One region of the Priestia sp. AB genome, then DNA from elsewhere that is predicted to be linked to it. Evidence: riboswitches for the same ligand, from Rfam matches in the RefSeq annotation. Region 1 holds a riboswitch; each other region holds the start of a gene.

Region 1 (7,987 bases):
CATAGCTTAAAACAAACAAGCCGGGCAGCTGCCCGGCTTGTTTTGTTTGGAGCTGACTGTTATCTTTTTTGAAACATATGGTAAAATAAAAGAAATGAGAGACAAAGGAAGTGTCATAATGACGGAAACTGTTCAGTTAATTAAAAAGCTTGTTTCGATTCCCAGTCCTTCTGGAAATACAGAAAAGGTAATTTCATTTGTCGAAGACTATGTAAAAGAGCTAAATATTCAAACGTATCGCAATCGAAAAGGAGGCTTAGTCGCTTCTATTCCCGGTAAAGATACAGATCACCACCGCATGCTGACGGCTCATGTCGATACATTAGGTGCTATGGTAAAAGAAATCAAATCGAGTGGACGTCTGAAAATCGACTTGATTGGAGGGTTTCGCTACAATTCTATTGAAGGAGAATATTGTGAAATTGAAACTTCATCAGGAGAAGTATTTACAGGAACCATCCTTATGCATCAAACATCTGTTCATGTGTATAAAGATGCAGGGAAAGCTGAGCGAAATCAAGAAAATATAGAAATTCGATTGGATGAAAAAGTACATAGCGCAGAAGATGTTCGCAGCCTTGGAATTGAAGTCGGCGACTTTGTTTCGTTTGATCCTCGTGTAGAAATAACAAAAAGCGGTTTTATTAAATCTCGTCATCTCGATGATAAAGCAAGCGTAGCTTTATTGCTTCAGCTCATGAAAACAGTTCAAGAAGAACAGATCGAACTGCCATACACTACGCATTTTCTCATTTCAAATAACGAAGAAATTGGATACGGAGGAAATTCGAACATTACGCCTCAAACAGTAGAATACTTAGCGGTTGATATGGGTGCTATGGGAGATGGACAATCTACCGATGAATACACCGTGTCTATTTGTGTAAAAGATTCAAGCGGCCCATATCATTACGGTTTGAGAAAGCATTTGGTGGAGCTAGCTAAGCAGTATGATATTCAGTACAAATTAGATATTTATCCGTTTTACGGATCAGATGCTTCTGCTGCGATTCGTGCCGGACACGATATCGTACACGGCTTAATTGGTCCAGGAATTGATTCTTCTCATGCGTTTGAGAGAACGCATCAAGATTCATTAAACCATACGTATAAGCTTCTCTATTACTATGTGCAGTCGAACATGGTTCTGCTTTAAGAAAGGAATATTTAATTAGTGTATTTTTATGCAAAGGAAAGAGCAGAAAGGGATTGTGATGTCTGTACTTTCCTTTCTTAAAAAAGTACAATACTGCTTAAACCTTTTGTACATTTTGTTCATTTACAGAAGTTAAAATGTTTTTAAATTTTTAAAAGTTTCTTGTGACAAGTTTTGTAGAATGGGTTTTCAAAAGGAAATGGTTTCGTCATAATGTGGATATAGCGATCACTACAATAATCGGAGGCGAATCTTTTCATGTGGGTACTGACGGTATATGCTGGAAAAGAAATGAAAATGTTTGAATTTGATACTGAAAAGCAGGCGAGAGAAGCTTTTGCCAAAACAAATGGCTGTAAAGTTCTTTCAGAAGTCGTGTATTATAACGATCCTCATTTAACATTAGTTGCTATATAATGAAAAAACAAGAGCTGGCTTTATGCTCTTGTTTTTTTATAGATGCTTGTATCTTTCGAAAAGAATAGAGTTGAAATAAAAAAAAATGTACGCTATGATATGGTAGTTACTTCTATTATTCTGATAGTTTAAAAGGTTCATATATATCAAACAGCAACAGTAAAGATGCCAAGAAGGCTTAATAGGGAAACTGGTGAAAGACCAGTACTGCCCCCGCAACTGTAAGTGTGGACGAACGAGTATAACCACTGTGGAAAAATCACGGGAAGGTTCTCAAGTAGAATGATACACAAGTCAGGAGACCTGTCTTTATTGTGAAGTTTCTATTTCTCCGGGGAGCGGGAAGGGAAACGTTGGCTTAAAGTGGCATTCGTGTACACTCTTATTCTGACGTTTTACCCGCTCGCATATTAGCGAAGCGGGTTTTTCTCATGTCGTAAAACTACATATCGTGCAAAAAAGGTGCGCAATGTTTACATTGCGTTAAATGGGAAGTCTGGTGTGAAGCCAGCGCGGTACCCGCCACTGTGAAGATGAGCTGATTGCATATGCCACTGTATTCGGGAAGGCGCAGTCAAGTGATGAATCGAAGTCAGGAAACCAGCCTTTTTTTAATGCGAAGCTTACCCTACGGGATATAGGTGGAAGTGCAAAAACTTAGTTTGAATTTTTCTGCGCCTCTATCATTGATAGAGGCGCTTTTTTTAGTAAAGGAGCGAATGAGTGTGACGACGTGGAACTTAAATGGAACAAAACATCACGTATTGATTTGTAATGGAAGCAGCTGTATGAGAAAAGGTGGAGAAGAAGCCACCCAAGCTATTCGAAATAAAGTGACGGAACTGGATTTGGATGAAACGGTGCATACAACGCGTACACGCTGTAACGGACGATGCAAAGATGCTCCTGTAGCTATTGTGTATCCTTCAGGAGACTGGTACAAGCAGGTCACTGAAACCGTGGCTCACCGGATTGTCGAAGAACATTTAGCAGGAGGCTGCAGTATAAAGGAATCGCTTATTTATGAATATGATCAAAATGGTTTCGTTTCTCCGGAAAACAGTGACTCCATAGAAGGAATTGATAAAGTAAAAAGTAACGCATAAAGGAGGAGCTAGCATGAAAGGTAAACTGTTAGTTATCGGATTTGGGCCGGGAAGCTTTGAACATATTACACAGCGAGCAAGAGAAGCCATTCAAGAAAGTGATATGATCATCGGTTACAAAACCTATGTGGAATTAATTCAAGGACTGTTAACGAATCAGCAAATTATTAGTACGGGAATGACCGAAGAAGTAAGCCGTGCACAAGAAGCTGTAAAGCAAGCTGAAGCAGGAAAAACCGTGGCTGTCATTTCAAGCGGAGATGCAGGAGTATATGGAATGGCAGGCCTTGTGTATGAAGTGTTGATTGAAAAAGGCTGGAAAAAAGAAACGGGCGTAGAGCTGGAAGTAATTCCTGGCATTTCGGCTATTAATTCATGCGCATCCCTCCTTGGAGCGCCCGTGATGCATGATGCTTGTACAATTAGTTTAAGTGACCACCTTACGCCTTGGGAACTAATCGAAAAAAGAATCGAAGCAGCTGCACAAGCAGATTTTGTAGTGGCTTTTTACAATCCAAAAAGCGGAAGACGAACAAGACAAATTGTTGAAGCACAGAGGATTCTATTAAAGTACCGTTCTCCTGATACGCCTGTTGGTCTTGTGAAAAGCGCTTATCGTGACCGTGAAGAAGTCGTAATGACCAACTTAAAAGACATGTTAAATCATGAAATTGGCATGCTGACTACCGTTGTTGTCGGGAATTCATCTACGTTTTTTTACGACGATTTAATGATTACACCGCGCGGATATCAGCGGAAATATACCCTTAACCAAACGGAGCAGCCGCTAAGACCGCATCAGCGACTTCGAAAAGAAGCGGAACCGTGGGCTCTCGATCAAGAAGAGACTGTAAAGCAAACAGCTTCAGCTATTGAAGCAGTTCAGACCATACCAGAAGAAACAGCAACTTCACGAGCTCTTGCAGAAGAAGCGCTTCAAGCAATTTTAGGTGAACCTACTTCTGCGGTCGTACATCAGCCAATACAGTCTATTTTCGAAGTGGCGGTTAGTCCAGGACTTGCAAATAAGAAATTCACGCCTGTTCAAATGACAACACTAGCAGAAGTTGTTGGTGAAAAAGGTACGATGGAGTATACACCTGACCATCAAATCAAACTGCAAATCCCAACGACTCAGCCAGATGTGATTATTAAAAAGCTCCAAGCAGCTTCCTTTTTACTATCTCCGGTCGGAGATGTGTTCACAATCAAAGCGTGTGATTTTTGTGACGGAGAAAAAAGCGATGCTATTCCACATACGGAAGAATTACAAAAACGCCTCGGGGGAATGGACATGCCAAAAGAGCTGAAGCTTGGTATTAATGGATGCGGTATGGCCTGCTATGGCGCAGTTCAAGAAGATATCGGCATTGTCTATAGAAAAGGTGCGTTTGATTTATTTTTAGGAGCTAAAACGGTGGGACGCAATGCGCATTCAGGTCAAATTGTGGCGGAAGGCATAGCACCTGATGACATTGTTGAAATAGTCGAGAACATTGTCCATGAATATAAAGAAAAAGGTCATCCTAATGAGCGATTTCATAAATTCTTTAAGCGTGTGAAGAATGTTTATGGGTTCGACTATCAAGATATAACACCAAAAATAAAAGTAGAACCAGCTCCGTGTGGAGATTAAAAAATAGGAGGGCATTATATGAAATCAGTTTTATTTGTCGGTCATGGAAGCAGAGATCCTGAAGGGAACGATCAAATTCGCGAATTTATTTCGAATATGAAGCATGATTGGGACGCATCTATTTTAGTAGAAACGTGTTTTCTAGAATTTGAACGCCCAAATGTAAGTCAAGGCATTGATACATGTGTGGCAAAAGGAGCAAAAGATGTAGTTGTAATTCCAATTATGCTCTTGCCTGCTGGCCACTCTAAAATACATATTCCGGCGGCTATAGATGAAGCTAAGGAAAAATATCCACACGTAAACTTCGTATACGGACGTCCCATTGGCGTTCATGAAGAAGCCCTTGAAATTTTAAAAACGAGATTACAAGAATCAGGAGAGAATTTAGAAACTCCAGCTGAAGACACGGCTGTTATCGTCTTAGGGCGAGGAGGAAGTGATCCTGATGCAAACAGTGATTTATATAAAATTACGCGTCTTCTTTGGGAAAAAACAAACTATAAAATCGTTGAAACTTCTTTTATGGGCGTAACTGCTCCACTGATTGATGAAGGGGTAGAGCGATGCTTAAAACTGGGCGCTAAAAAAGTGGTTATTCTCCCGTATTTCTTATTTACAGGAGTACTAATTAAGCGTTTGGAAGAAATGGTGAAGCAGTATAAAATGCAGCATGAAAACATTGAGTTTAAGCTCGCCGGCTATTTCGGTTTTCACCCAAAACTGCAGACAATTTTAAAAGAACGTGCTGAAGAAGGATTAGAAGGTGAAGTGAAAATGAACTGCGATACGTGTCAATATCGCCTCGGCATTATGGAGCATATTGATCACCATCATCATCACGATCATGACCATGATCACGGACACCATCACCACGATCACCATCATGACCACGACCATCATGAAGATAAGGTCGGCGAGCTAAAATGATTTTATTGTTAGCCGGAACTAGCGATGCACGTGCATTAGCCGTGCAAGTGAAAAAAGCAGGTCATGAGGTTACAGCAACGGTTGTAACCGAAAACGCAGCTATCGAATTACAGCGTGCAGAAGTGAAAGTGAAAATTGGACGTCTCACAAAAGAAGATATGATGGATTTTGTAAACGAACATCGTGTAAAAGCTATTGTGGATGCAAGTCATCCTTTTGCAGAAGAAGCATCTAAAAATGCTATCGGCGCGGCTGCTGAAACAGCGATTCCTTACATACGCTATGAGCGGGCTTCGCAGGCTTTTGCCTATGATAATATGACGATGGTTTCTACGTATGAAGAAGCAGCAGAAGTAGCAGCTGAGAAAAAAGGAGTTATTATGCTGACAACAGGCAGCAAAACGCTGCAGGTTTTTACTGAAAAGCTGCTTCCTCTTTCAGATGTACGGCTTGTTGCTCGTATGCTTCCAAGGCTGGATAATATGGAAAAGTGCCAGCAATTGGGATTCCCGCAAAAAAATATTATTGCTATTCAAGGGCCGTTTACAAAAGAGTTTGATCGAGCGCTGTATAAGCAATACGGAGTGACGGTCATGGTCACAAAAGAAAGCGGAAAAGTTGGATCTGTGGATGAAAAAGTGGAAGCAGCCAAAGAGTTAGGCTTAGATATTATTATGATTGGGCGACCGGAAATTGAGTATGGAACCGTGTATTCCACTTTTGAAGAAGTGGTTAATGCTTTAGTAAACCAAAATAGGAGTTGATTGAGATGGATTTTCGTACAGAATTTAAACCGTTAACTGTTCAGCCTCAGCAAATAGAAGGAAAAAGTTTTGAGATGATTACAGAAGAGCTTGGGCCTCATCCGTTTACAGACGAACAGTACCCAATTGTTCAGCGCGTAATTCATGCGTCTGCAGACTTTGAGCTTGGACGCAGCATGCTGTTTCATCCGGATGCGATTCAAGCAGGAATTAAAGCTATTCGCAGCGGCAAGCAAGTGGTTGCAGATGTACAAATGGTGCAAGTAGGAACAAACAAGCAGCGAATTGAAAAGCACGGCGGTGAAATCAAAGTTTATATTTCGGATCCGGACGTAATGGAAGAAGCAAAGCGCTTAAATACAACGCGTGCAATTATTTCTATGCGAAAAGCCATCAAAGAAGCAGACGGTGGAATTTTTGCAATTGGGAACGCACCCACAGCTTTACTTGAATTAATTCGTTTGATTAAAGAAGGAGAAGCGAAACCTGGGCTTGTTATTGGTCTGCCGGTAGGATTTGTTTCAGCAGCTGAATCTAAAGAAGAACTTGCAAAACTTGACGTGCCGTTTATTACAAACATCGGGCGAAAAGGCGGCAGTACGGTAACGGTTGCTGCATTAAATGCAATTTCAATTCTTGCAGATCAGGTGTAACGCATGAAGGAAGTACCAAAAGAACCTAAGAAACTCAGAGAAGGCTATACGACGGGCGCTTGTGCAACGGCAGCTACGAGAGCAGCTCTGCTTACGCTAATTTCAGGAGAAGTGCAAGATGAGTCAACGATTTACTTACCCGTCGGCCGCTTTGCTACGTTTCATCTTGAAGAATGCGAGTATCGCACAAGCAGCGCTGTAGCCAGCATCATTAAAGATGCTGGAGATGATCCCGATGCCACGCACGGAGCGCTGATTATTTCTGAAGTTTCGTGGTGTAATGGTGCAGACATTATCATTGATGGAGGAGTGGGAGTGGGGCGTGTGACAAAGCCCGGCCTCCCGGTTCCTGTCGGTGAAGCAGCCATTAACCCTGTTCCAAGAAAGATGCTGAAAGAAACGGCTGAACAGCTTCTAGCCCAATACAATATACAAAAAGGCGTTAAGATTGTCATCTCGGTTCCTGAAGGAGAAGAAATGGCGAAAAAGACATTAAATGCGCGTCTAGGTATTTTAGGAGGCATTTCGATACTGGGGACGCGGGGGATTGTCGTTCCGTTCTCAACAGCTGCTTATAAAGCAAGTATCGTGCAGGCAGTCAGCGTTGCTAAAGCGAGTAATTGTGAGCACGTTGTCATTACGACAGGGGGCCGAAGCGAAAAGTATGGAATGAAACAGTTCCCTGAACTTCCGGAAGAAGCATTTATCGAAATGGGAGATTTTGTTGGATTTACGTTAAAACAATGTAAAAAGCAAGGAATGAAAAAAGTATCGCTCGTAGGCATGATGGGAAAGTTTTCAAAAGTCGCGCAAGGCGTTATGATGGTTCATTCAAAAAGTGCACCCATTGATTTTAATTTTTTAGCAAAAGCAGCTTCTGAGTCAGGCGCTTCTGCTGAACTGGTAGAGGAAATAAAAGGTGCAAACACAGCTTCTCAAGTGGGGGATTTAATGACGCAAAGCGGTCATCATCAGTTTTTTGAAAAACTGTGCGAGTACTGCTGTTTATCAGCGTTAAAGGAAGTAGGGGACGGAATCGATGTCGATACGTCTCTTTACACATTAAAAGGAGATTTTTTAGGACAGGCGGTGCAACATGGCAATTAAAATTATTGGAATTGGTGACGACGGGAAGTTAAGTTTGCTTCCCATGTATGAAAAGTGGATTTACGAAAGCGATGTGCTAGTTGGAGGTAAGCGTCACCTTGATTTTTTTCAAGATTTCAAAGGAGAAAAAGTGGCGATTGAAGGAGGGCTTTCTTCTCTTGTTGAACGTTTAAAAAACGAAGAAGGAAATGCGGTTGTGTTAGCCTCAGGTGATCCGT
Region 2 (7,987 bases), on a different contig from region 1:
GCTGGAACACCATATTTCCCCATGTACGTTTCGTTTGCTTTTTCTCCAACTAAGTGTACTTCTGCTCCTTCTTCTCGAAGACGCATCACTGGATACCATAGTTCTAGATCTTCAAAGTCTGCACTAACAAGCGCAATAACTCTTTTATTTTCTAAACGCATCGTAACACCTCCGCCATCAGTATAGCATGTTGGAGAATAAGATTGAAAATAAGGGACTAAATTGTACATAATTAAAGGATTTTTCAAGTGCTCTTCAGAAAATTTTCGTATGCCAAATGGTCTAATTTTATATTTTCACTTGACTGAGGACAAACATCACACTACAATTTGTAGTGTGATGTTCATAATGTTGTAAAATTATCCAAATAAGAAAGACTTTCTGATTTAATTGCTACATTTCTTTTTTCGGGCTTTTACACTACATAATGTAGTGTTTTTCAAATACACTTAAAGGGGGAAGTAAAGTGAATAAAAACGTCGAAATTGGTTCACTTATTATTCGTTTAGTATTAGGTTTTACATTTTTAGTACACGGCTTTCAAAAATGGCAAGGCGGGATTGAAAATACAGTAGGGTTCTTCGATAGCTTAGGAATCCCTGGTTTCATGGCATATATTGTTGCAACCATTGAACTCGTAGGTGGGATTCTTATTATTCTTGGCCTAGCAACAAGAGTCGTATCTGCTTTATTTGTGGCAGTTATGCTTGGCGCCATTTTTACAGCCAAGCTTAAAAGCGGATTTGTTGGCGGGTTTGAGTTTGATATTGCCTTAATTGCCATGTCTGCTCACTTATTTCTTGCAGGAAGCCAGTTCCTTGCTCTTGATGCAGTGGTATTCAAAAAGAAAGAAACTGCCTTTTCTCTTCAAGAAGAAAGCAGTAAATAAAAAAAGAAAGCTTATACTCTCCCAATATAAGCTTTGAGATTAGTCCCCGCCGTTTGAGGCGGGCTTTTTTTATATTTGCAGCAGCAAATTCGCAAATAAAGAAGAACGCTCGGACAACGTATCAATTTGAATATGTTCATATTCCGCATGTATTCCTTTTCCGCATGCTCCTAATCCATCCAAGGTGGGAACACCAATGGCCGCTGTAAAATTGCCATCACTTCCGCCGCCCACAGCTGCTTCTTCCAATTTCATACCCAGTTTCGCCGCGATTGACTGAGCGCATTCAAATAGCTCTTCCGTTTGTTTAGACTTGACCATCGGAGGACGATTCATACCTCCCGTTACTTCGAGCTTAATCCCTTTTAAAATGGGTGTTAAATTCAAAATAATATCCGTCATGCGTTTTGCTTCTTCTTCTGTAGAAACACGTAAATCCACGTGCGCTTCTGCATATTCCGGCACTACATTTGTACCGCTGCCTCCCGTAAATGTCCCAACGTTCACCGTTGTACCTTTTTCATAATCTGTTAAGCCCTGCAAGAAAATCACTTGGCGCGCCAGCTCTTCAATCGCATTGATTCCTTCTTTGTGGTGATTACCCGCGTGTGCTGCTCGTCCCCATACTTTTACGGTGAAAATCCCCGCTCCTTTGCGCGACGTTTTTAACGCACCTGAACCCGCCACCGCCGGTTCCGCTACTAGCACTGCTTCACTTCTTTGTGCTTCTTCTTCAATGTATTTTTTAGAAGAAATTGACCCAATCTCTTCATCCGAATTGCAGAAAAACACAATTTTTTTATCGAGCGATAAGCCAAGCTCTTGAATCGCTTTAATCGCCCATATAGATTGGACAATGCCGCCTTTCATGTCTAAAATTCCCGGACCGTACAGCTTGTTTCCCTCTGTTCTTAGACTCAGCCTTCCCTTTTCCCATACCGTGTCAAAGTGACCGATAATTAAAAGCTGCTTTTCTCCTTCTCCAATCGTAAATTTCAAATGGTTTCCTACTTCTTTTTCTTCTATGATTTCGTACCCTACCCCTAAACGCTTTTGAAATAGCTGCGTTAGATACATTCCACACTGATCTACTAACTCTTTGCTGTAGGACGGTGATTCTTTTTTCACAAATCCGACTAAATCTTCAAGCATCTCTTGTTCGTGTTCTTTTAAATAACTAAATACATTTTGTTCTACCATTACCTGACTCAAATCAATTCCTCCTCCAAACAACCCCTGCTGCTTGCATTAAATGCTTTTATTTATCGTACGTATAACTATGTTCTACGTTTCACATAACGATCTTAAATTATCCTTAATTATAATGGTTTTCAGACAATTTTCCATCCTTTAAATACAGATAATACTTTAACTTATTCATAACCGACCGAAAATAGCCATAAACTTCAACAAATTCATACAAAAAAGCTTCAATCTTCAACAGATTAAAGCTTTCGTTTGACTAATTGACATTTATTTTAATATTTTTCCCTTTTGACTTCACACTCACAAAAACAAACATAGACACTAAAAAAACAAACAGAATAACGCCAACCATTTCAAAGTTTACTTCGGCCCATGGGTTAAAGAAAGTGAATGCTAAATAGAACGACACACCATACGCGAGGACAACAATAACCCAGCCCATCAAGCGAGAAGCAGATTGTCCAAATTTACTCGATTCATTCACCATTTTATGTACAATCAATGAATCGATTGTATCTGTTAGCATCATACCAAACATAAACACTAGTCCCAACAAAAGCGGCGTATACTTGCCTGCGTTCCCTACAGCTAGAGACCACACGGCCGTTTGACTGACCGTTTCGGCTGCTAAAGCGAACAATGCTCCTACAAGAATAATTAAAAAAGGATTCGTTGTTCCTTTTGCGATTTTTGGAATAAACTTCCCTTTTAACCCGCTCAGCTGAAACTCTTCCTCTTTATTTTTGGTTCGAAGCAAATGATATGTGTTTAATGTCCCGATTAGAAAGAGAGAGATAATGGATACCCAAGATGCAAAATGATCGAAATACGATGGAAACGTAAAATTCTTCATCACTACGCCCAGCACCCCGGCCGTGACGGCCACCATTCCTCCGTGACCTAGTGAAAACAGCGTTCCGACCCACGGGGCAAAACGGCTGCCCATTCGCCAATTATATCGAGTTTGGCCATCAATAAAAGCTAAGTGATCTGCATCCAATCCGTGCCTGATTCCTAATAAAAAGACAAGTAAAAAAACTGATAAACCTTCCATTTCCTACACTCCTTTTTTTAAAATAAAACGTAAAAAAGCCTCAATTCTATAGAAATTGAGGATGTGTCGGCATATGAAAATAAACAGCAATTGCTCACTGCGTACCTTGATACACCGCCTCTTTCCTAGAAGAGTCAAGTGTACAGAATAGGTAGGTCTCCTGGCTTGAGATCATCATTTTCTACCGCCTTCCCCGTTTTGAGTGACGATAAGATAGAAAACTCCCTGCTTACAGTGGCTGGACCGCTCGAGATTTGCACTCGATTCCCTGTTACCTCTTACGCTATGTAAGAGCACCTAAACTGTGCGAATAATTCATTTTCTTCTTCATTATACTAGTACCGCTTACAAATGAATAGAGAAAATTCAAATAGAAAAGCCCTGCTAAACTTTACATGCTTAGCAGGGCTTTTTAAAGCAATTAAACTACTTCTACCGTTACGTCTACGTTACCGCTGATTGCTTTTGAATACGGGCAGTATGAGTGAGCTAGGTCTACATATTTTTTCGCTGTTTCTAAATCTAAACCTTCGATATGAGCTTCAAGCGCTACTCCAATTTTCACTCCTTGATCAGCTTTATCGGGAAGCAGCTGAACAGTAGCTTTTACTTCACTGCTTTTGATTTCTACGTTATGTTTTTTTAACATAAATTCTAACGCGCTGTTGAAACAAGCACTGTATCCAGCTGCAAACAGCTGCTCTGGGTTTGTTGCTGTTGTTGCTTCTCCACCAAGCGCTGGAGGTGTTGCAACGTCTAAGTTAAAGATGTTATCTAAAGAGTGAACTTCTCCTGTTCTTCCACCTGTGTTAACGACTGTTGTTTCGTATAAAGCTTTCATGTATAAACCGCTCCTCTTTTTCATTAATTTTATTAAAAGTTTTTTATTTATCATTTCTGTAATTTAATTTTACACAATTTAATTTTAAAAAACAAGTATTAAATACATTAAAAATTTCCCAATAAAAAAAGCCGCGTATTTGCGACTTTTTCTTAATAATATTGAGACTGTTCGTCATAAGCAGATTTCCGAAAAATAGACAAGTTGGTAATAGCTCTCATCAGTTTCGTATTAAAAATAACATAATGAATAAACAGCGCCAGCACGCAGCCTAAAACGGCTCCTGTTAACACATCGAATGGATAGTGAACGCCAACCCATACGCGTGAAAAGGCAATGAGTACGCCCATGACAACCCACATGCGCCCTGAACGTTTGAAATGCAGCCAAATGGTAAAAGTGATAACTAATGCAGATGTAGCATGATCGCTTGGAAATGAAGAATTTGCGGCGTGATCAATAAGCTGATTCACGTGGTGAGAGATAAACGGACGATCTCGATAAGCAAATAAACTAATCACTTTATTGATAATGACTCCTGTGGCACAAGCACACAAAGCTTGAAATGCTACAACACGGCTGCCGTTTTTATTAATAAGTAAAAACAAGCCGAGTAAAACGATAAGTACATACTGGGCATAATCTGCAAAGAATACCATCAGCGAATCTAGAGGCTTTACGTGTGAGGCATACTGATTCACCGTCTGGAAGATGGTATAATCTACTGAATTAATAGCTGATAACATAATCGAAATCCTTTCTTATTTTTAAATGTCATTAGCTATCTTATCAGTTTCTTGAGAAAATGAACATGTTTTTGTCAGAAGCTTCCTAACTGGTATTTATAAATAATGTATTCAGGCTCAATAGTAAATCAACGCCTTTCGCCCATTAACTCACCTGTGAGTGATCCACAATATTTTTTTGCAAAAAGATCTCTTCTAAAGAAGGTTCTTCGACGTGAACTTGATAAATGTCAATGCCGCATTGAATCAATTCGCGAATAATAAGAGGAATATTTCTTTCTTTTTGAAGCATCACTTTTGTGTACATGCGATGGTATTCAACTTCGGGACTCAACGTACGGAAAAACTGTTGAATGTATTCTTTTTGACTGTTTGGATAAGGATCATGTTTGATCATCACCGTTTTTTTCGCTTGATATTGAAAGCGCAGCTCTTCCATTGTACCTTCTATTAAAATGACCCCATTTTTCATAATCGCTACACGCGTACAAATCTTCTCAACTTCATTTAAATTATGAGACGTCATAAAAATCGTCTTGCCTTGATTTTGGAGTTCTCTTATTAGTTCATGAATGTGGAGAGCAGATTCAATATCTACTCCAGAAGTTGGTTCATCTAAAAAGATAAGATCTGGGTCTGTTACAATTGCTTGAGCAATTCCTAACTTCTTTTTCATTCCAAATGAAAACTTTCCAATTTTCTGATGGTCATGTCCTTCTAATCCTACTTTCTTCAGTACATTACTACAGTGTTCTTTCGAAAAACGTTGGCCGTTTATCTTTAAAAAATAGCGCAAATGATTGAGCGCCGTCATCTCATCATAAAAGTTAGCACAGTCAGGAAGCACACCTATTTTCTTCTGAAGGTCTAAATCAATATCACTCTGTCCCAGCAGCGTAAATTCTCCTGCTGAAGGAAATGAAACACCGGTAAGTATATTAATAAATGTAGACTTTCCCGCACCGTTTCTTCCTAAAAACCCGTAAATTTCTCCTTGTGGCACCTGTAAATTAATACCGTTAACAACTGTATTAGATCCATATTTTTTAGTTAACTTACTTGTTTCAATAGCATACATATTATACTTCTCTCCTTTTAAAACTCCAAAGTGCCGTACCTAAACAAAGTGCTGCAAAAATAAGAAGAACTGTTAGATACCCTTTCTCCAGCTTTAAATAGTAGTAGGGTGTCACATACTTAAACCATGCAATGTACGCTTTTGATGAAAATATGCTCCATCCACTCAGTACCGGTAGAACAAACGATAAAATAATTGATAAAAACATAGTATGAGTTGGGCTTGGCATTAAAGCTGAAAGCATTAAAACAAATGAAATGATACAAACGGTAAATAGCAGGCACTCTAAAAATATATAAAAAGAAAAATGATGCGAAATAAACGCAATCAGTAGAAATGAAATAGAGATACAAACAAGCCAGAAACAGCAAATACCTAAGAATTTCCCTAGTACAATACGCTCTCTTGATGTTTTGGTAACTAAAAACCTTGCTGTTCTTGTTTTAATTTCTTGATTAATAACATTATGAGAAAGACTTGAAATAAATAAAGGTCCGAACCCGAGAAGCATCACCAAAATTCCCCCGTTGGCTCCATCTTGAATCTGTGCACTCGTCAGTTGACCTCCAAGTTGACTAACTATATGGGCTATTCCATAGGAAGCACCGCATACGATTAAAATAACGATAATTGATTTAATACTTTTAAATAAGCTTTGAAACTCTTTTACACTAATAGCCCACATTTCCAAAATCTCCTTTTAAATAAGTTTGACTGCTATCATCCAACAAAAGGATGATTTACTTCCGCCGGTAAAGCTTTTTTTTCTTTGGGCTTTCCACTCCAAGAAAAATTTGTCCATATACGCAGTAGCTTCTCCACCGGTCCAGTTTGAAATTTTTGTACGTACATATAGCTGCCGATAAGCTGAATTCCGTAAATACCTATGCAGACAAAAATCCCTGCAATCATGCCGAGTTTTCCGAAATAACCTAATCCATAACCGTAAAAAATCGTCGTGCATATGACCGTTTGCATTAAATAATTACTAAGCGATATCCTGCCTACACTTTCAAAAGCCTTTATCAAAAATGACTTCTCGTATTTCGCATATAGCCAAGCAAAGCCTGCAATATAACCAAGAGATAGAAGACTCCCACCTAACATATGTGTAGAACCAGCCCAATTAGCATCCGGCCACAGGTACATAGTTCCTTTTAACAGCAAGCCAAGCGGAATCAGCGCAGCCGCCCAACGGCCATACTGTTTTTGATTAGCTGAAACGTCGTAAAACCATTTTTTCTTTCCTGCATACATACCAAATAAAAACAAAGCGCCCATTATAAATGGTGTAAACAAGAAGGCAAAAGCAAATTTATATCCTGCCACATTCATCGGATCAACATTGTTACGGTGGTCTTTAATCTGTTCATAAGTTCCGCTTCCATACACATGAATCGTATCTTTTACATATGTCGTAAGCGTTTGTTTATCACTAAGAAGATACATATTATCGTTTAATGAACCGTATCCGGCTGCTCCTGTAAGGACCAGCAAAATCGATGCCCACACCAAAAGTGTTTTGGCTTTACGCTTTAAGAAGAAAAGTAGTAAAAATACTCCCATCATTCCGTAAAACGTAAGAATATCTCCTTCCCATAAAAACACTCCATGCAGTAAGCCAAACCCTAGAAGTAGAAGAAAACGGCGAAAGAAATGCCTTTTTACGCCTAGCTTCCTTCTTTCTAAGCTTTCTTTCATCTTTACCATTGAATAGCCAAATAAAAAGGTGAAAATCGGCATAAAACTTTCCTCTACCGCAACTTTTAAAAAGACATAGGCTGCTGAATCACTTGGTGATAGCGAGAAGAGATGAATCATATCCTTTCCGTAAATGCCATATTGAAAAATCAGCATATTCGCTAGTAAAATACCAAACAAGCTGAATCCTCTCATACTATCAATTACTTTAACCCGCCTAAAATCATTACTCATCCTTTTAACTCCTTTACTATGTGTCTGTGCATATAGTATATGAAATGAAGTTTTCAAGAAAATAACCAGGAGATTATCTTTTCCTTAACATTTTCCAATTTTGTTAATCTTTTCGTAATGTTCTTATGCTAAAATCGAATACGTATGAAATGAAACAGAGGTGATTTACGTTGGAAGATGCGTCTATATTGCTAGTTGATGATGAAATTGCCATCGTCAAAATGCTGGAGACAGTATT
Region 3 (7,987 bases), on a different contig from region 1:
CGCATTCATCTCTCCACTGCCGTTCTGTTGGATCTAAAGGAACAATCCCTTTGCCGACTTCAGTTCCAATCACTATTAACTTTTCCCATACACCGCTGTCTCTCCACTTCTGTATTAACTTTTTAACAACAAGGTGCGGAGACTCCAGCTCGCTATGTATTAATTCCTTAACATAGTGCTCAAATCCTTCTAGCACTATGTAACTTTCTTCGAACTCAAGCGCTGGTAAAACAGGGTCTTCATACAAACAATGCCATTTTACCGACTCACTGGCATAATGCTGCTTCACCCATTTTTTTTTGCCGGTAAATGCACCGCCGAATACGAAATGCATGTTCTTCTCTCCTTTGCCTGTTTGTATGTACACGCTACTGAAAAACCTTCTCCATAAGAAAAAGAAACATCCCAAAGCGACGCTGTCTGTTTAAAATGGGATGCAAGTAAACGCAGTGGTCCGCCGTGCGAAACAATAGCAATGTGACGCAATTGCTGACTGGCCGCCAAATCGACCGCTTCTTCCCACGCTGCCCAAACTCGGTTTGAAAAGCTTGAGAAGCTTTCACCATTCGGAGGCGTATGTTCTGTCCAGTGATCAATCCAATTTCTATACGCCCGTATGTTTTTTAAATCTTCATACGTCTTCTCTTCCCAATCTCCAAAATGCAGTTCACGCCAATTTTTACTTTTAACCACCTGAGATTTTGGAAAAACAACTGCACTTGTTTCTAGCGCTCTTTTTAAGTCACTGGAAATAACGAGCTGAGGTTCTAGAAAAAGCTCTTTCAATTCATTTTTCCCTTCTATACTTAAAGGCGGATCACTCCAACCTATATATTTTTTCTGTTGATTTTCAAGCGTCATGCCGTGACGAATACATGTGATAACCAAAGAATTATCCATAAAAATGTTTCTCCTCCTTCAATGGTTGCCCCTATAACATCTCCTGTTACGCCACCAAACTGCGAACGATAAAATCGTATCCAGAGCCATAAAAAACCGGCAAAGAAAAGAATAATGAATTTATTGTCCATAAAAATAATGAAAATAGCAACTAAGAATAGGCTCATAATGATAAATCCGTAAATAGACCGTTTGGTGACTCCTTGTTGAAAATAAGCAGCCAGACCCGTATCTTTAGCGGGCTTATCTCTCATCAATAAAAAGGCTGCTCCAATTCTTGGAAGGGTAAAGACAATTAAGCATGCCCAAATTGATAAAGAAGAAAGAGACACTAATTCATAGATCGCACTAAAACGCAGCAACAGCAGAACCATAAGAGAAAGAATAGCAAAAGACCCAACGTGCGGATCACTTAAAATCTGCAGTTTTTTTTCCTTTGACTGATGAGAAAAATAGGCATCGCTTACGTCCATCCAGCCGTCTAAATGAAGGCCACCCGTTAAGATAAGCGGTAAAAGCAAAACTAAAATACTATCAACAATCGTAGTGATAGGTGAAGATTGAAGCAGCTGTAAAAAGCTATAAAACATCAAGCCTAGTAACATACCAATCCAAGGCAGCACAAAAAGTGAGCTTGCCGTTCTTTTTTCAGTCCATTGAACGGTTTTAGCCAGTGGTAAGATCGTAAAAAACTGGAGAGAAATTCGTAGTATGGCTATCCATTCTTTCATATATCTACACATTCCTTTCCTTTTTTAAAACGATAGATTCCCGCTTCTACACAAATAGCCACATCTGCTTTTTCTACAATATACTGATGTAATTCCCCTAACATCTTCATATAGCTATATGTGGGCTCTTCTAACACACCCGCTTCAAACAGTTCATTAGATACTAGCACAACCGTCTGAGACTGCGCAAACAGCTTATCGAGCGTTTCTGTCATATGACGAAAAACCGCTTGTTTCCCTTCTTTTGTTTGCCACCTTTTTTCTGTTGAAAAAAGCTCATTGGCAAGCCAGTTCGTGACACAATCCAAAAGTATAGCATCATCACTTTGAAGATTTGGCAGAATTTGTTGTAAATCTACAGACTGCTCGATCGTTACCCAAGGCGTGTTCGCTGCTTGGCGTTCTTTTTGATGAAGCTGGATGCGTTTTTGCATTTCCTTATCTGTTTGCCTGCTTGTGGCAATATAAACAGCGCGCTTTGTACAAAAAGTTTGAACCATGCTCTCCGCTGCACTTGATTTTCCGCTTCGAACGCCTCCGCTAATAAAGATGATCATATTTCATCAAGTCCTTGTTTGATTACGTTAAGTAAATAGTCATTTTCTTCTTTCGTTTTCACAGCCAAACGGATATAGCGTCCATTTAAAAATGGAAAGTTTTCGGTATGACGAGCTACCACGCCATGACTTGCCAAATAGACAAGCCATTCGCGCGTTTTAATAGAAGACGGAACGCTGCAAAGATAATAGTTTGTTTGAGAAGGAGAAACCAAAAGCCCCCATTCCTTTAGTTGACTCAAGATTCGTTCCCGTTCTTGTTTAATATAATGTACGGTTTCTTTTACAAAATCTTTTTCATCCACACATATCATGCCTATTTGCTGCGACAATCCATTTACACTCCAAGGAGGCTGCTTTTTAGCCATCTTGCTAATGATTTTTTCATTTGCCAAAATATAGCCAAGACGAAGCCCGGCAATATTAAACATCTTTGTCATGGAACGCACAACAATGATATGCTCATAATCCAGAATAAGAGAATCAAATGAAGGCTGATGTTCGACAAAATCAATAAATGCCTCATCAATCATTAAGTATGTACCATGATGGGCAGCAGCTTTTACTACTTTCATCCATTCCTCATGACTATACATAACGCCCGTTGGATTATTTGGATGACAAATCCACAGTACTTTTATGTCCGGAAGAATGCTCATAATCAACTCTATATCCCAGCTCCAGCCATTTTCTTCAGCTAAAGGAACGTATGTCACTTCACATCCATAAGCTTTACTTGCCTGTTCATATTCAACGAAAGTCGGCTGTACAATCCCTGCTTTCTCTCCTGAAAATAACGAAGCAATAAGGAAAAACGCTTCAGCGGCGCCATTTGTAGGCAGCACTTGAGCAGCTGAAACATGATGATGAGCTGCAAGTTTATTTTTCAGCTCCGTTACTTGAGGGTCAGGATAGCTAAACGCTGCACCCTTGAATTCGTTCCACTTTTCGTGAAGCACAAGGGGAGCCCCTAAAGGATTTGTATTCACGCTAAAGTCTTTTATATGCGACAAATTCTCGGCCCCTATTGCTTTTAAAAAGACATTAGGATTAGCTCCATGTGTAGGTAATAGCACTAATAACTCCTCCTAACAAAAGATATAATAACCACGTAGCATAGACCGTCCTTTTCATAATGAAAACAGCTTGTTCAATATGACCGGCTTGCAGAGGAATGAGTGGTTCACCCATTTTTGCACGATTAGATTCTATGCCTTTATATGTATTAAGCCCGCCGAGTTGAATACCTAACAGAGCAGCCACTGCGCTTTCCCCGTATCCGCTATTTGGGCTGGGATGTTTCTTAGCATCACGCTTAATCAAACTCGTTACATGCCCAAGAGAATACTGGCTTTTTGCTACATTAACAGCCGTCATCACCACTGCAGTTAACCGGCTTGGAATATAGTTTAATACGTCATCGGTTTTTGCACTAAAGTAGCCGAACAGAAAGTAGCGGTCATTTTTGTACCCAACCATCGAATCACATGTGTTAATAGCTCGGTAAAAAAAGGCTAGGGCTCCTCCTCCTATAAATGCATAAAAAAGCGGAGCTGTAATACCATCACTTGTATTTTCAGCCACGGTCTCTACCGTCGCTCTGGCAATTTCTCCTTCTGACAAACGATCTGTATCTCGTCCCACAATCATACTTACTTCATATCTAGCTTTCTCCATATCTCCTAGCTGAAGCGGCTTTTGTACCTTATAGGCAACTTCGCTTAAAGAACGAGTGGATATAGTAGTCGCAATCATTACGCCCTCTACTAAAACACCTGCTATAAAATGAACTCCGTACAAAGCATGGAGGAACAAAAAGGGAACAGCTCCTGCGAGCACAGCCATACTTATCACAAGAAGCAATCCTTTAAATCGTTTTCCTGCACCTTTATTTAATCTAGAATCTATCCAATAAATCCATTTGCCAAACCAGCGAACGGGATGCGGCCAATTTTCAGGATCGCCTATAATTCGGTCAATTAGTAAAGCAATCGTCATGGCCGTCATGTGTGCAATTATCGCTTGTGTAATACTCATTTCTTCACCTCTTTCCCTTAAGTCCCTGCTCTAAGCTTATTTTCACCAGCTTGGCTACCGCTTGCCCTAAAGCGGTCATAGAGCCTGCATATTCATATAATGGTCCTTGCCGAGACGCTGCAACTGAGATGCTGTCCGTAGATGTTCCCGTAGCAATCGTCTTTGTAGCCGGATCTATGACACCCAGCTGTGACAGCGTTTTTGTTTTAGCTTCTGTGGCCGCAATAAAAAGCTGTAAAAACGCTGCATCCGTAAGCGTACCTTCCACGAAAAAAAACATATTAATTGTACCGGGAGAAGAATAGAACGGGACAGCTTCGTCAGCTGTAATATCTACTGCGTTTCCTACTCCAGCCGTTATCACGGAAGCTACTCTTACTCCGTAGCCTTCATAACAGTAAATCTCTCTTTCTTTTAACCAAACGGCTGTCATTAACCCTACGATTTGCTCATGGCGCACATTTTCTTTCATCAAATATTGCTCATACTCCAAAGAAGGAGTATCTGAATAATAGTCTTTGTGAACAAATCGATTGTAAAAGGTGTCCGTTTCCGTAATGCCTGTTCCTAAAACCCCTGAGCTGTATGTTTTATAAGAAGTCTCGGTTTTCATGATTAAAAGCGCAGGCCGTTCTTCAATTTTAAGATGTGAAAAGGGACCAATCCCCTTTTCAATTCGAACTGGAATATGGTCCCTCTTCTTATTTATTGTACACCTCAGGGTATACTGCTTTTGCTAAGTCCTCTAAGCCATCTACAATACGAGGTCCTAAGCGGTTGATTTTGTTTTGATCAACCTTCTCGATGTTACCCTCTTTTACAGCAGTCATGCTGCTCCAAGCGGGACGCTTCATAATCTCATTTTTATCTGCATCATACGTTGCGATAATAACGTCAGGGTTTAACTTAACAACTTGCTCTTCAGAAAACTTAACCCAACCCTTTTCACTAGCCGCTACGTTATCAGCACCGATCATAGTAAGCATTTCGTTCATGAACGTACCTTTTCCTGTTGTATAAATCTCAGGAGCTCCTGATACCTCTATCCATACTTTTTTACGATCTTCTTTTGAAATCGTTTTTGCTTTTTTCTCAATTGAAGCTACTTTTTCTTTCATGTCTTTAATTGTTTGATTAGCTTCTTTTGTTTTACCTGTTAATTTACCGATTTGCGTAATAGAATCATAAACCGTATCAAACGTTGTTGAATCTTTTACAACAAATACCGGAATACCCGCACTTTCAATTTGTTTAAATACTTCATCCGAAACGCCCATACTTGAAGCGTGTGCCAGCACTAAATCAGGATTTAAAGCAATAACTTTTTCCGCATTAACGTTCATATCTCCTACCTGCGCTTTTTTCTTTACGCTTTTAGGATAATCATCGTTGCTTGTAACACCGACTAATTCTTTTTCAAGGCCAAGGGCATATACAATTTCCGTATTACTTGGCATTAAGGAAACAATTTTCTTAGGCTGTTTTTTCAACGTAATTTCTTTATCACGCGCGTCTTTTACCTTCACTGGAAATGCAGCTTGTGACGTTTGTGCCGTATCTTGCTTCGTTTTTTTATCACTGTTGCTTTGGCTGCCTGCACCGCATGCAGCAAGTACGATGACTAACAGTGCAATAATGGAATACGAAAGCCATTTTTTCATCTAAATACTCCCCCTATATATTGTTCATTGTGAATACGAAACCTCCACGTTAAAGAAAAAGCAAATGATCATGCAAAAAGCAGCGCTATCCCGTTTTTCCGCTTTGACTATGTATACTGCTCGCCGGCAGCTTCAAAATAAAAAAGCTTTACTTTCAATTGAAAGCAAAGCAGGTAACGTCAAGATAAGCAGGAAAAGAATCCGTTCACTATACTTGATATGTATGTTCATTACCCTGCTTCACCCTTCCTCGAAGGTTTCACAGCTAACAATAAGGCAGGTCTCCTGACTTACGCACAAAGCGCTTACAGTGGCGGGACCGCGCTGGTTTTTCACCAGACTTCCCTTTTCACTCAATCTTTAAATTGAGACCTTATTGCTTTACGATTATTCACTTGTCCTAGTATACCCCACTCATGGAAAAATGGAAATAGCCATTCTCACAAAAAAAAGCTGCGAGAATGCTCTCGCAGCTTAAGGGATTAAAGAGTTGCTAAAAATTCACGGACCGCTTCAGGCGTTTTAGCATTTGCACTGTGCAAGTGTGCAATTTTTTCACCGTTTTTATATACAAGAAGAGAAGGAATACCCATTACATTGTTTTCAGCAGAAAGTTCTTCAAACTCATCCTTGTCAATTTTAAACCATGCTTTATCTGTATTTTCATCAACGATTTCATCAATGAACATATCCAAACGTTTGCAATCAGGACACCACGTTGTCGTAAAAATCCCAACGCTTAGTGTTTCGTTCTTAATTTGTTCGCGAAATTGTTTTTCTTCCGTAAATTGTTTCATTGTGTTACCTCCAGCATCTATTCGTTCCTTCTCACTATTCTATGGTAAGAAGTCTGACTTCATTATAAACGATTTTTTTATCGTTGTGCTAATGTTTCAGCTTATTTAGACCCTAACGGTTTTAGACGTAAAAAAATGCTAGCTTAAAAAAGCTAACATTTCGAAATCGCAGAATGTTGTGTCTATTATCAACTAAACCATTTAGGCGGCATGTTTCGGTTCCAATAAATTTTCCCTAAATCATAATGCTTCTGAAAATTATCTGCAGCCGCATGATAGTGAAAATTAAACCAGTATCCATCTTTTGGAGGATTTTCACGCCGTACATGAAATCGTATTAAGTCCTGACCGGTTTCCCGGTCATATACATGGAAAATCTTTTCACCGTAGCCAGCAGCAGGATGCTCGCTTATCTCGAGATTCTGAATTGACTGTTCACGTTCAGTGCCAATGTCGGTCAGCACTTCTTCAATTTTAGGTAACACTGCTTGACGAAATTCATCTTCAATGACAGGTCCAATTTTTGTTCCGAATTTTTCCACTGACTGTTTTTCAGCTGATTCCATTGCATACGTAACAAATGATGAAACGTCTTCATATTTTGGTTCTTCATATGGCAAATGAATATCTTCTATAACAGCTGTGACAGGAGTTGTTTCTCTTACATACCCTGCTTTATGTTGCTTGTCCGCTTTTGCATCATCAACGTATAAATATTCTGGTGGAGTGACAAGCCCAAATGTAAATACTGTAATAAATACAACTAGCATTCTTTTTATCCATCTAGGCATTCGTATCTTTCCTTTCTCATCTTTTCCCATATGGTCTTTTCATATCGTAAAATTCATTGTCATAACTCACTAGGTATTGTAACATACTTATTAATTTTTTACCTATATTTGCTTATTCATTTATGCTGCCTACGGGCATTCGAAGACTTTTTAGTTAGCACCTTCCTTCTTCTGTTTGAGGTTGTCACACCGAGCGGAAACCTATACAAGATATTCCTTTTTTGCTGGATGCTTAAACACAAAAGTATTTTTATGTTCAAAAATATATCATACTTTTATGAACTTTAGATGAAATTCATAAAAAAAACTTCCAAAACTTTTTAATTCCTAAAAGGTTTTGGAAGTCTTTTCAATGATCAGGATTCATTTTACTTTTTTGTTTATTATTGTATATCAATTGTCCCGTAATGAAATTTTGATGTTTTTCGTTTTTGTACGATAAATCCATGTTCTTCAAAACGGCTGCTTTTCCAATGATCTTTTAGCACGATCTTTTGTTTGGCTACTCTTTTT

The links. Region 1 has a riboswitch for cobalamin ahead of POF52_RS21065 ((2Fe-2S) ferredoxin domain-containing protein). Riboswitches for the same ligand answer to the same signal wherever they lie in the genome.
Region 2: linked by a shared signal. The riboswitch ahead of POF52_RS23180 (HoxN/HupN/NixA family nickel/cobalt transporter) and the one ahead of POF52_RS21065 ((2Fe-2S) ferredoxin domain-containing protein) in region 1 are both predicted to bind cobalamin.
Region 3: linked by a shared signal. The riboswitch ahead of POF52_RS12245 (ABC transporter substrate-binding protein) and the one ahead of POF52_RS21065 ((2Fe-2S) ferredoxin domain-containing protein) in region 1 are both predicted to bind cobalamin.

Annotation. Positions count from the first base shown of each region.
Region 1 covers NZ_JAQMYN010000007.1:151,154-159,140, reverse strand. The annotation lists gene POF52_RS21080 (cation:dicarboxylate symporter family transporter) at 1-10, shown strand, start outside; gene POF52_RS21075 (M42 family metallopeptidase) at 119-1,156, shown strand; gene POF52_RS21070 (hypothetical protein) at 1,415-1,573, shown strand; cobalamin riboswitch at 1,720-1,898, shown strand; cobalamin riboswitch at 2,017-2,196, shown strand; gene POF52_RS21065 ((2Fe-2S) ferredoxin domain-containing protein) at 2,299-2,679, shown strand; gene cobJ (precorrin-3B C(17)-methyltransferase) at 2,693-4,315, shown strand; gene POF52_RS21055 (sirohydrochlorin chelatase) at 4,334-5,245, shown strand; gene cobK (precorrin-6A reductase) at 5,242-6,009, shown strand; gene POF52_RS21045 (precorrin-8X methylmutase) at 6,015-6,662, shown strand; gene POF52_RS21040 (cobalt-precorrin-5B (C(1))-methyltransferase) at 6,666-7,769, shown strand; gene cbiE (precorrin-6y C5,15-methyltransferase (decarboxylating) subunit CbiE) at 7,759-7,987, shown strand, end outside.
Region 2 covers NZ_JAQMYN010000009.1:91,401-99,387, forward strand. The annotation lists gene POF52_RS23165 (type 1 glutamine amidotransferase domain-containing protein) at 1-161, opposite strand, end outside; gene POF52_RS23170 (DoxX family protein) at 467-889, shown strand; gene POF52_RS23175 (M20 family metallopeptidase) at 959-2,122, opposite strand; gene POF52_RS23180 (HoxN/HupN/NixA family nickel/cobalt transporter) at 2,352-3,149, opposite strand; cobalamin riboswitch at 3,283-3,465, opposite strand; gene POF52_RS23185 (organic hydroperoxide resistance protein) at 3,571-3,990, opposite strand; gene POF52_RS23190 (undecaprenyl-diphosphatase) at 4,143-4,736, opposite strand; gene POF52_RS23195 (ABC transporter ATP-binding protein) at 4,882-5,814, opposite strand; gene POF52_RS23200 (ABC transporter permease) at 5,816-6,499, opposite strand; gene POF52_RS23205 (DUF418 domain-containing protein) at 6,535-7,749, opposite strand; gene POF52_RS23210 (response regulator transcription factor) at 7,920-7,987, shown strand, end outside.
Region 3 covers NZ_JAQMYN010000003.1:500,455-508,441, forward strand. The annotation lists gene POF52_RS12210 (bifunctional adenosylcobinamide kinase/adenosylcobinamide-phosphate guanylyltransferase) at 1-334, opposite strand, end outside; gene POF52_RS12215 (histidine phosphatase family protein) at 286-900, opposite strand; gene cobS (adenosylcobinamide-GDP ribazoletransferase) at 858-1,631, opposite strand; gene POF52_RS12225 (bifunctional adenosylcobinamide kinase/adenosylcobinamide-phosphate guanylyltransferase) at 1,628-2,188, opposite strand; gene cobD (threonine-phosphate decarboxylase CobD) at 2,185-3,264, opposite strand; gene cbiB (adenosylcobinamide-phosphate synthase CbiB) at 3,239-4,225, opposite strand; gene POF52_RS12240 (adenosylcobinamide amidohydrolase) at 4,230-4,838, opposite strand; gene POF52_RS12245 (ABC transporter substrate-binding protein) at 4,927-5,886, opposite strand; cobalamin riboswitch at 6,145-6,277, opposite strand; gene POF52_RS12250 (thioredoxin family protein) at 6,369-6,683, opposite strand; gene POF52_RS12255 (YpjP family protein) at 6,872-7,474, opposite strand; gene POF52_RS12260 (class I SAM-dependent methyltransferase) at 7,858-7,987, opposite strand, start outside.